One region of the Lysinibacillus sp. G4S2 genome, then DNA from elsewhere that is predicted to be linked to it. Evidence: riboswitches for the same ligand, from Rfam matches in the RefSeq annotation. Region 1 holds a riboswitch; the other holds the start of a gene.

Region 1 (5,038 bases):
CTCGCCCCAGTGCGCCGCATCGTCTTGATACTTATCTGCTAGCCATTCCTGACTTTTATGCACGAGGTCTTTATCTAAGTCAGGTACCGCTTCTAATAAAATATCAGCCGCCTCACTCGGATGACTTATCGCATATTCATAGCCCTTTGCTGCAGCAGCGACAAATGCTTTGACTGTATCCGGATCATCCTTAATCATTTTTTCATTTGTAGCAAGTACAGGTGTGTAATAATCTAACTGATCACTATAATCTGTTAAATAAAGCATGTTCAATTTTTCACCACGAAGTTCTGCTTCAATCCCTGTCCATGCATAATAAATCCAGGCAAAATCAATATCTTTTTTCATCATTGTGAAGAAATCCAAATCACCTGCATTGACAATATCTAACTTATTAATATCCGCATTTTCTGTTTGCATAAGTGATTGTAGGACAGCCTTTTCAAGTGGTGCACCCCAGCCACCATATGTTTTACCTTCAAAATCCTTCGGTGACGTAATCCCTTTAGATGCAGTGGATGCAAAGCCAGAAGTATTATGTTGAATAATCGCTGCAATCGATACTAAAGGTACATCCTGCACACGTGCCTGTGTAATCCCTTCTTGGTAGCTTACGCCAAACTGAGCCTTACCAGACGCCACTAGTTGATCTGCACCCGTTTCGCCAGGTAATAAAATTTCAACATCTAAGCCCTGTTCTTTAAAGTAGCCAAGTTTTTCCGCTACATATAAACCTGTATGATTTGTATTCGGTGTCCAATCTAGCACGACCGATACCTTTTTTAATGCATTCGCATCGTTTTTATCCTTTGTCTCCTCTTTTTTGCTACAACCCACTAATGTTAAAAGTGTAGCCATCAGAATCAATAACCATTTTTTCATGTTTAATCCTCCCAGTAAGTAATGTGAAAGTGTTCATGAATGAATGTTTCCACCAGAAGAAAGCGTATTCACAATTAGTATGTACCCAAGGCTTGCACATACAACAAAAACATAAAAAAACGCCCAGGATTCCTCCCAGACGTTTTACAATCAGTATCAAAAACTTTCTTTTTTTTGAATAGATGTTCCCTACGCTGGTACGAGCCAAATCAGGTTCAAAGGGTCAGCGTCTATCGGACACAATCTCAGCTGGCAACTACCAGTCCCCCTACATTCTTTCCATATGAACTTTTCGTGATTATTATACCCATATCTATCTGTAAATGACAAGGGTCTCTTTACTAAAAGCGCTGTAAATATAATTTAACAGCCCCATCTCTCTCTTCAAGAGTTCCATCTTCTAAAATATATTTTTCATTTACCCCAAATAACTGCAATGTCCCTTCTTTTGTAAAACGTGGATTAAAGAGAACTAGTTGAACATCTTTAAAGTCGGGAAGCGATGATAAAGAGCCATCTTCTACTTTGTATAACTTAAATCGAGATTTATCCTCATTTGGTACAAACTCATTTAGAGCAAGTTTATTCTTGTAGACAGCTAAAGAAAAAGCCTTTTTACCATCAATCTTATGGTAAGATCCATCTACTAAATCAACATAACCTGTCTCTAAGCTTTTTCCATTTTTAAAGGAAGCATAAATTTTTTGGTCGGTAAGTGCAATGTCCAACGTTCCTTTAAAAGGTAATTCGTATTGCTTCTCTTTTTCTGTTCCAACATCATAGAGCGTAAAGCGCACCACTTCTTCACCATCTTTTTTAACGACTTCTGGTATAAGCAACTGATTATCCTGGTAAATCGGCTGACTTACTGAACTATTATCAAAGAATTGTTTATATTGTTTTACCTCGTTTGTACGTAAATTCGTCAAGCTATAAATAGTTTGACCTTTTTTTGTATCATTTTTATCTGTCAATAGTATATCATCATCTAAATCTATAAAAGAACTAGTAGAAAATTCTTTGACCTCTAACGTCTCCCTATTTTTAACGAAAACATCCTCCTCTTTACCATCACCCATCCAAACAAGCCAGTTTTCATTCACGAGAATCTTTGAAATAGGCGATTCACCCTTCATCTCAACTTTTTCAATTTGTGTATCGATTGCATAAGAATAAATGTTACCTCCTTCGTAGTAAAAGAAAGAGTTTGTTGCATCATCAAATATAGCTGTGAATAACGTTTCAGTAGAACGACCTGGTATACTAATTTCTTCATAAGTTCGATCAGTTACTTGCGAAACAATCAATTGTTCTATACCGTCTTCTATAAATGGATAACTTAGCAAGATTGTAAGAGCCAAGGCTGAAACTCCAACTACTACAGGCTTCCACCCATGTTTTTTTACAGGCTGTTGCTGCTGGACAAATCTATCATGCGCCGCCGATAAGATTCCTTCTTTTTTCTGGGTGGTTAATTCTATATTGTCGGGTATTATATCCTTCAATCGTTCATGTAAATTCGTTTCCATTATAAAACCCCTCCTTTTCCAATTGAATGCCTACCCGTTTTCTCCCCCTTGCTAGCCTTGTCTTCACTGTGTTAACGGAACATTGTAAAACTAATGCAATGTCGTTCACCGAAAGTTCATCATAATAATAAAGCCAAAGTACTTCTCGATATTTTGTTTCTAATGTAGTAATAGTGTCAGCAATAACATCTATCTCTTCTTTCTTTAAAATTTCTGATTCCGCTGAAATTGAGGTATCACGCTTTTTAAAAAAACTTGTCAATTCAGTTTTTCTATACGCCCAACTTTTAAAGTAATTATGACATTCGTTCACGACCATACGATATAAGTATGTTTTTACACTAGAACGCCCTTCAAATTGCTCCATTTGAATGTAATATCGAATAAACACTTCTTGCACAATATCCTCTGCTTTCTCTTTACTTTTTACATATGTATAAGCTAGTCGTAGTAAGTAATTACCGTATAAATCCATAGCTTCACGTAGCTGTGCATCTCTTTGTTGTTTTTCCAACGTATATCCTCCCTTCATTCGATTGTATAAGTTAGACAAAGCACAAAGCTTGTTGGTTTCAATTTACATAAAAAAACCCAGCTCTCAAAAAGAGCATGGGCTAGAAAATTACTTTTATTTTTCTTCTTTTTTGGATGTTAATACGTGTGAAATGGCACCGTCTGTCGCGATATCTACTTTAAAGGAGCCGTTTGAATGGCGGTCTGCTCGAGTCAATGCTTGTACATCGAGGATTTCTTGCCCACCTTTTTCGGTTTCGATGATTAGCTGTTCCTCATCAGTAGCCTTCACTACAGCCACGATACGATGTGGGTTCGCTTTTAACTCTGTTAACACTTTTAAGCCGCGTTTAGCACGACTTGTCATTTCTACCTCAGCTACATTCATTTTCTTCACAGCACCACGTTGTGTCACAATCACAACGTATTCAGTGTCATTTGGCTGTAATACATTGACACCGACTAACGCTTCTCCCTCTTTCAGTGTAATCCCTTTGACGCCACCTGTTTTTACGCCTGTTACTGGTAATTCCTCAATTGGGAAGCGGATTGAATAGGCTGTATCAGTCGTTAATAATAATTCCACCTCGTCTGACACGAAATCTACAAAAATCATTTCATCGCCTGTTTTAACATTCATCGTTTTAATTGGCTTTGAATAACGAGTTACCGCATAATCTGCTAAAGGTGAACGTTTAATTTGTCCATCTTTCGTTGCCGTTAAGACATACGTATTGGCCTGTTCAAATGTCTCAAATCCGTATACAGCAATAATGGATTCATCTTCTCCAGTCGGCACAATACTTGAAATATGCTGACCAAGATCCTTCCAACGTATATCTGGTAGCTCATGGACAGGCTGATAAATGTAATTACCTCGATTTGTGAACAGCAGTAGATGATGCTGTGTATTTAAATTTGCTTCATACAATAAATAATCGGAATCCTTCATCGCAAAATCCTGACCGTTCGAGGCGGCATGTGAACGTGTAGATGTACGCTTAATATAGCCATCCTTTGTGACAGTCACTACGACCTCTTCACTTGGGACAAGAACATCTAAAGTAATTTTAATTTCTTCAATTTCTTGTTCAATTTTTGAACGACGTGGTTCTGCAAAACGCTTTTTAATATCAAGTAATTCTTGTTTAATAACGCGTATAAGCTTAGCTTCACTATTAAGAATACCTTCAAGCTTGGCAATAAGTTTATTTAATTCATCCTGTTCATTGCGAAGCTCCGTTATATCTGTATTTGTTAAACGGTATAATTGCAAGCTCACGATTGCCTCTGATTGCACTTCTGTAAAGTCGAACTTCACCTGTAAATTCGTTTTCGCATCTCGTTTATCATTTGAGGAACGAATTGTTGCAATGACTTCATCTAAAATGGACAGTGCCTTAATCAAACCTTCAACGATATGCGAACGATCTTTAGCCTTTTGCAAATCATAAATAGAGCGGTTCGTCACAACTTCCTTTTGATGGGCAATATAAGAATCCAGTAACAATGGCAATGTCATCATTGTCGGTCGACGATTATGAATTGCGATCATATTAAAATTATAGGCTACTTGTAAATCAGTTGTTTTGAACAAGTATTGTAAAATCCCTTGTCCTGGAACATCTTTTTTCAGCTCAATGACAACGCGTAGGCCTGTACGATCTGATTCATCGCGAATTTCTGCAATTCCTTCAAGTCGTTTATCCACGCGCTGCTCATCGATTTTCTTCACAAGATTTGCTTTATTGACATCATACGGTAATTCCGTAATAACGATTTGCTCTTTGCCACCTTTAATTGGCTCCACGACTGCTTGAGCGCGCACAATTATTTTACCGCGGCCAGTTTCATATGCCTTTTTAATGCCATCGACACCTTGAATAATACCACCAGTTGGGAAATCAGGTCCTTTAATCACCGTCATTAATTCATCAACCGAGGTATTTGGGTTATCTAAACGCATTAGAACCCCGTCTAGCACCTCATCTAATGCATGAGGAGGGATGTCTGTCGCATAACCGGCTGAAATCCCCGTTGAGCCGTTAACTAGTAAATTCGGGAAACGAGCTGGTAAAACAGTTGGCTCCATATCCTGATCATCAAAGTTTGGC
Region 2 (5,038 bases), 1.9 Mb from region 1:
ATCGTAGAAAAAGAACATAAGCAATTTCAGCAACTTACAACAACAATTGAGCAATTTGAAAAACAAATGGAGCCATACGAGGGTTATTTAGAACAGTTGCCGAAGCTAAAAGAGCAAGTATCATTACTAGCGCAAGTTGAAAAATACACTAGAGCTGTTGAGACTGCTGAGCACGATGTCTTCACTACTAACGTCCACTATCAAGAAAGTAAGCAGGCTCTTCAAAAGCTGGAGCAGCAATGGATTGCAAGTCAGGCGAGTATTTTAGCACAGCAGCTGAAAGACGGGGAGCCTTGCCCAGTATGCGGTAGTACAACTCATCTTGAAACACATCGCGAGCAATTAGAGGTTATCGAATTAGCACAGGTGGAAGTTTTACGAGTAAAGGCAGCTGCTGATGAGCGCAAGTTTTTAGAGAAAGAAGCTTTATTTAATTCTACAAAGCAACTTTTACAAGAAGCGCTAGAGCAGTTAAAGACTAATGAAATTGATCAAGAAAATCAAGCACAACTTGCAGCTTCCTTACACAATGTAGAGCAACAAATTACACTATTAAAAGTAGTGAGCACTCAATTAGTTGATGTACGCATACAACAAAAGGATTATCGTGTGCAAATGGAGCGTCTTCAAGAAAAGCAAATAAAGCTAGAGCAATATTTAGCGGAAAAGACGAAGGAATTTACAAAACAACAAGCAGTTGTGGAAGAGCAACAAAAGAATATTCCAGAAAATCTTAAAACGTTACAGGCATTAAAGCAGGCAATTGCTGATCTTAGTTCACAAAAGGTGGCATTACAAACTGCCTGGCATGCTAGCCAACAAAACCTGCAATCTGCCAAGGAAGCAGCGAATAATACTAGAATGGCAGTGGAAATAACTAAACAAGCTTACGAGGAATTGAAGCTGAAAATGGATGAAAAGCGCGAGCAATTTTCAGTAAGTATGAAGGAAGCGGGCTTTGACAGCTATGAAGAGTTTGCGGCTGCAAAGCGTAGCGTGATGCAAATAGAGGTTTTACGGAAAGCTTGTAGTGATTATGCTCTGCAAATAAACACATTGCAAGTACAAATTACTGAGGGAGCAAAGCATCTTAAAGGTCAAGAGAAACAAGATTTAACGTTAATGGAAGAAAAGTTAGAGATGCTCCGTGTGACATATGAAGAAGCCTTTAAAGTATTACAACAGATAGAAGGATTTGCGAAAGCGTGCACAGACTTTATCGAAAAAGTTGAGGAAACGGAACAGGAAATACGCTCCCTTGAAAAAGAGGCGGGACGGGTGAAGGAACTCTATGCAATGTTAAATGGACAGAATGCGAAAAAGCTATCCTTTGAGCGTTATATTCAAATCAATTATTTAGATAAAATTACAGAGGCAGCGAACGTCCGTCTACATCATTTATCCAATGGGCAATTTGAGCTACGACGTTCAGATCGATTAGAAAAGCATGCGAAGCAAAGTGGACTTGGACTAGATGTATATGATGCTTATACGGATCAATTACGAGATGTGAAGACATTATCAGGGGGAGAAAAGTTTAATGCATCTTTAAGTCTTGCCCTTGGTATGGCAGATGTCATTCAAAGCTTCCAAGGTAATGTTCGTATTGAAACGATGTTTATTGATGAGGGCTTTGGTTCTCTCGATGAAGAAGCATTGAATAAGGCGATTGATACTCTTATTGATTTACAAGATTCTGGACGCATGATTGGTGTCATATCACACGTTGCAGAATTAAAAGCTACAATGCCCGCAGTTTTACATGTTGAAAAAACAATGAATGGTCACAGTCAAACATATTTTGAAGTGAAGTGAAAAACAAAACGATCAAAATCTTTGTGAATGTTGTGGCGTTTTAAATCCAGGGTGATTTTCATTCTAGGCAACTTTCTTTCCTGTTGGCGAGTGTCGAGCTACTTCCACTTCATTCAACGATAGCGTAGAACTTTTATAAATTTTACGCATTTTAAAAGGAAAGCTATGACTACTCACCATAATCGAACAGAACAGACTTATAACAGAGAGCGATTGTACATCTAATTGTTGCTGTCGCTTCGCTTTCGCACAGATAAAGCATTTGTAGCTGACGCTTCGCTTTGCCGAAGAGCCATATTTTATTTAATATGACGCCTTAATTTCATTTCAACAACAATAAAAGAGACTGGGACAAAACTGGTCAAAACCTTAAAAAGCGCGAGAAATCAATTTAGAAACGTTGATTTCTCGCGTTTTTTTGATGTTAAATTTTGCGTAAAAAAATATGCTTATGTGCAAATTATCAGTGCGGTCAGATAATAGGTAGATGTCGATATTTTTCGAAAGTTGGTTGATAAATTAAAAAAGTTGGGTGATAAATCGATAAAGTTGGTCGATAAACAATCAAAAGTTCTCGATAAATCTCAAAACTGCAGCTCATTAAAAATTTTTGTCGCTGCACTTCTGTTGCAGAAAACCCTTCCTATAAATCATCAATAATAATGTAGGTCATGTACATAGGGCCGTGAACACCGACAACTAAAATTATTTCAATATCAGCAGAGTTACTAGGTCCGGAAATAACCCCATTTAACTTTAGGAGCGTATTATTTCTTATAGATGTTTTTGGAGGAATTAGTTGTTCCCTTCTTTGTAGCGATTACTTTTTTTACAATTGGGATAACGAAAGGTGCTAATTTTACGGCGGTTTTGACAACTTTAGATACTTTCATTAAAATAACAGCTCCTTTAACTCTTAGTATTACCTGTTCAATTCCGTAATGAAACTTATCGGATCACGCGAACAGCTTGAATAATATTCCAAATTACGATGCCTAGAGAGATGAGTAAGTAAATTGCGAATGAAGCAAACCAAATGATAAGAAACGTAGTGCTACCTGAATCCGGTTCAAAAGTGTTAAATGATAAAGTTGAGAAGATAAAGACGGCGAAGAAGATAATTCCAAACACGACTGGAATTAAATGAGATATAAGTGCTCGGATAGAATGTTTCTTGACGTAGCTATCTTTTGAAACAAAATAAACCACTATTGGCACAATAAAAGGTGCGAACAAAATACTGAGATAACTAAAGGCAGACAAAACTTTTTGGTTCTCCATAGTAGTACCTCCTTTTTTTATATTTACGCATGAAAAACAGCAAAGTTTCAAAAAAAATGTGGAAGAGGTTGTAATCATAACCGTGTTTGCGTACAATTAGGTAGTTCAATTAAATTAAGATGTAACGACCACAAGGGGAGCTGATGATGTCAGCTGAGACTGGGCACTTAATGCCTTGACTCTTTGAACCTGTAAGTTAACACTTGCGTAGGGATGTGGATAGAAACCGACACTTTTACGATGTGAGGCTCTGTCCTGGCATCGTTTTTTCTTTATTCGGTCACTAAAAACGTACTGAGTAGAGATTAAGTCTTTTTGGTGTCAGATAGGGACATATTTATCGAATGTTTTCTATTCCTGCTCTTGTATCCTACATCGGAACAAAGGAGAGAATAATATGGACAAAAAAAGACTTTTAATGCTTGTGGAGATTGCAATATTCGCAGCGATCGGTCTAGTGCTTGATCAGGTTTCCTTTAAAGTATGGGCACAAGGTGGCTCTGTTAGTCTAGTGATGGTGCCAATAATTTTAATAGCATTCCGATGGGGCCTTATTCCAGGTCTAACGACGGGCTTACTAATTGGTGTTATGCAAACAATGTTTGGTGCCTATATTGTACATTGGCTTCAAGGATTACTCGATTACGGCGTTGCCTTCACTGTAGTTGGTTTAGCTGCAATTGTTCGTCGACCAGTACTTGAGGCTGCGAAAAATTTAAACAAAACAAAAATGGCACTTTATATTATTTTAGGAACTGTATTAGCAGGGTTTTTACGTTATGCGGCACATACAATTGCTGGCGCTGTATTTTTCTCAGAATATGCTGGCGATCAAAATGCATGGATTTATTCAATCATCTATAATGGAACATATATGCTACCAGCAACGGTTTTAACAGCAATTGTTGCTGTTCTGTTATTTACAGCCGCTCCTCAATTAATGCAACGAAAATCATAACTATTATGCCCTTCACATGAGTGGAGGGTTTTTATTTTTATTAAATTGAATGGGGGATTATTGCTTTTTTAGCTAGTTAGGGATGACGTATAGTAAACCGTATGTTATGAAAATAAGTTGTTCTTCGTTCCGGCTGGGCGACTCTTTGGGGATCAGCGTCACAGATGAGACCCTGCAGCGCAGCGGATGTTTTCTGTGCTAAAGCAAAGCGACAGCAACAAATGTATTCTCTGTGCTAAAGCGAAGCGACAGCGGCAAAGCGCCCAGCCGGAACGGAAATCGATCTCACGTTTTGGAGATGAGCCTGTTTTTCAGCACTTTACAATTTATGATGACATACAATATTTAAAGCGTTTAGCGTTTTTTGTATAAAAAGTTATGTTATATTATTGAATAGATATTAGATGAAAGGGACGTTAAAAATGATCGTAAAAACGCAAGAAGAGATTGAAGCCTTTAAAAAAATCGGCCGTATTTGTGCTGAAATTCGTGAAGCAATGAAGGCCGCTACAAAACCAGGTGTAACTACACTGGAACTAGATGAAATTGCAGGCCGTATGTTTGCTGAGGCAGGAGCAGTTTCTGGACCTAAAGGGGAGTATGATTTCCCAGGATACACATGTATTAGTGTTAATGAGGAAGTCGCACATGGTATTCCAGGTAAACGTGTGATTAATGAGGGAGATATCGTAAACATTGATGTATCTGGTTCATTAAATGGCTATTTTGCTGATACGGGTATTTCATTTGTAGTTGGTGAAGGCTATGAGGATAAAGAAAAGCTATGTCGCGTAGCTAAAAGTGCTTTTGATCGTGCAATGACAAAAGTAAAAGCAGGCTCGAAATTAAACCAAATCGGAAAAGCTGTTGAGCGTGAAGCGTATGCCAATGATTTAACAGTGATCATGAACCTAACAGGTCATGGATTAGGTCGTTCATTACATGATGAGCCAAATCATATTTTAAACTATTATGATGCATGGG

What was found. A riboswitch is a leader RNA that binds a small molecule or an ion and turns the genes downstream of it on or off. The one in region 1 is predicted to bind thiamine pyrophosphate.
Region 2: it holds a riboswitch for thiamine pyrophosphate, as region 1 does, so the genes downstream of both, thiT (energy-coupled thiamine transporter ThiT) here and QUF91_RS14460 (ABC transporter substrate-binding protein) in region 1, are expected to answer to the same signal.

The regions. Positions count from the first base shown of each region.
Region 1 covers NZ_JAUCFJ010000002.1:2,807,955-2,812,992, forward strand. The annotation lists gene QUF91_RS14460 (ABC transporter substrate-binding protein) at 1-882, opposite strand, end outside; TPP riboswitch at 1,052-1,162, opposite strand; gene QUF91_RS14465 (hypothetical protein) at 1,224-2,411, opposite strand; gene QUF91_RS14470 (sigma-70 family RNA polymerase sigma factor) at 2,392-2,925, opposite strand; gene parC (DNA topoisomerase IV subunit A) at 3,040-5,038, opposite strand, start outside.
Region 2 covers NZ_JAUCFJ010000002.1:4,737,759-4,742,796, reverse strand. The annotation lists gene QUF91_RS24315 (AAA family ATPase) at 1-1,815, shown strand, start outside; gene QUF91_RS28345 (LUD domain-containing protein) at 2,459-2,611, opposite strand; gene QUF91_RS24305 (magnetosome magnetite crystal formation protein family) at 2,764-3,096, opposite strand; TPP riboswitch at 3,220-3,327, shown strand; gene thiT (energy-coupled thiamine transporter ThiT) at 3,494-4,054, shown strand; gene QUF91_RS24295 (hypothetical protein) at 4,250-4,426, shown strand; gene map (type I methionyl aminopeptidase) at 4,477-5,038, shown strand, end outside.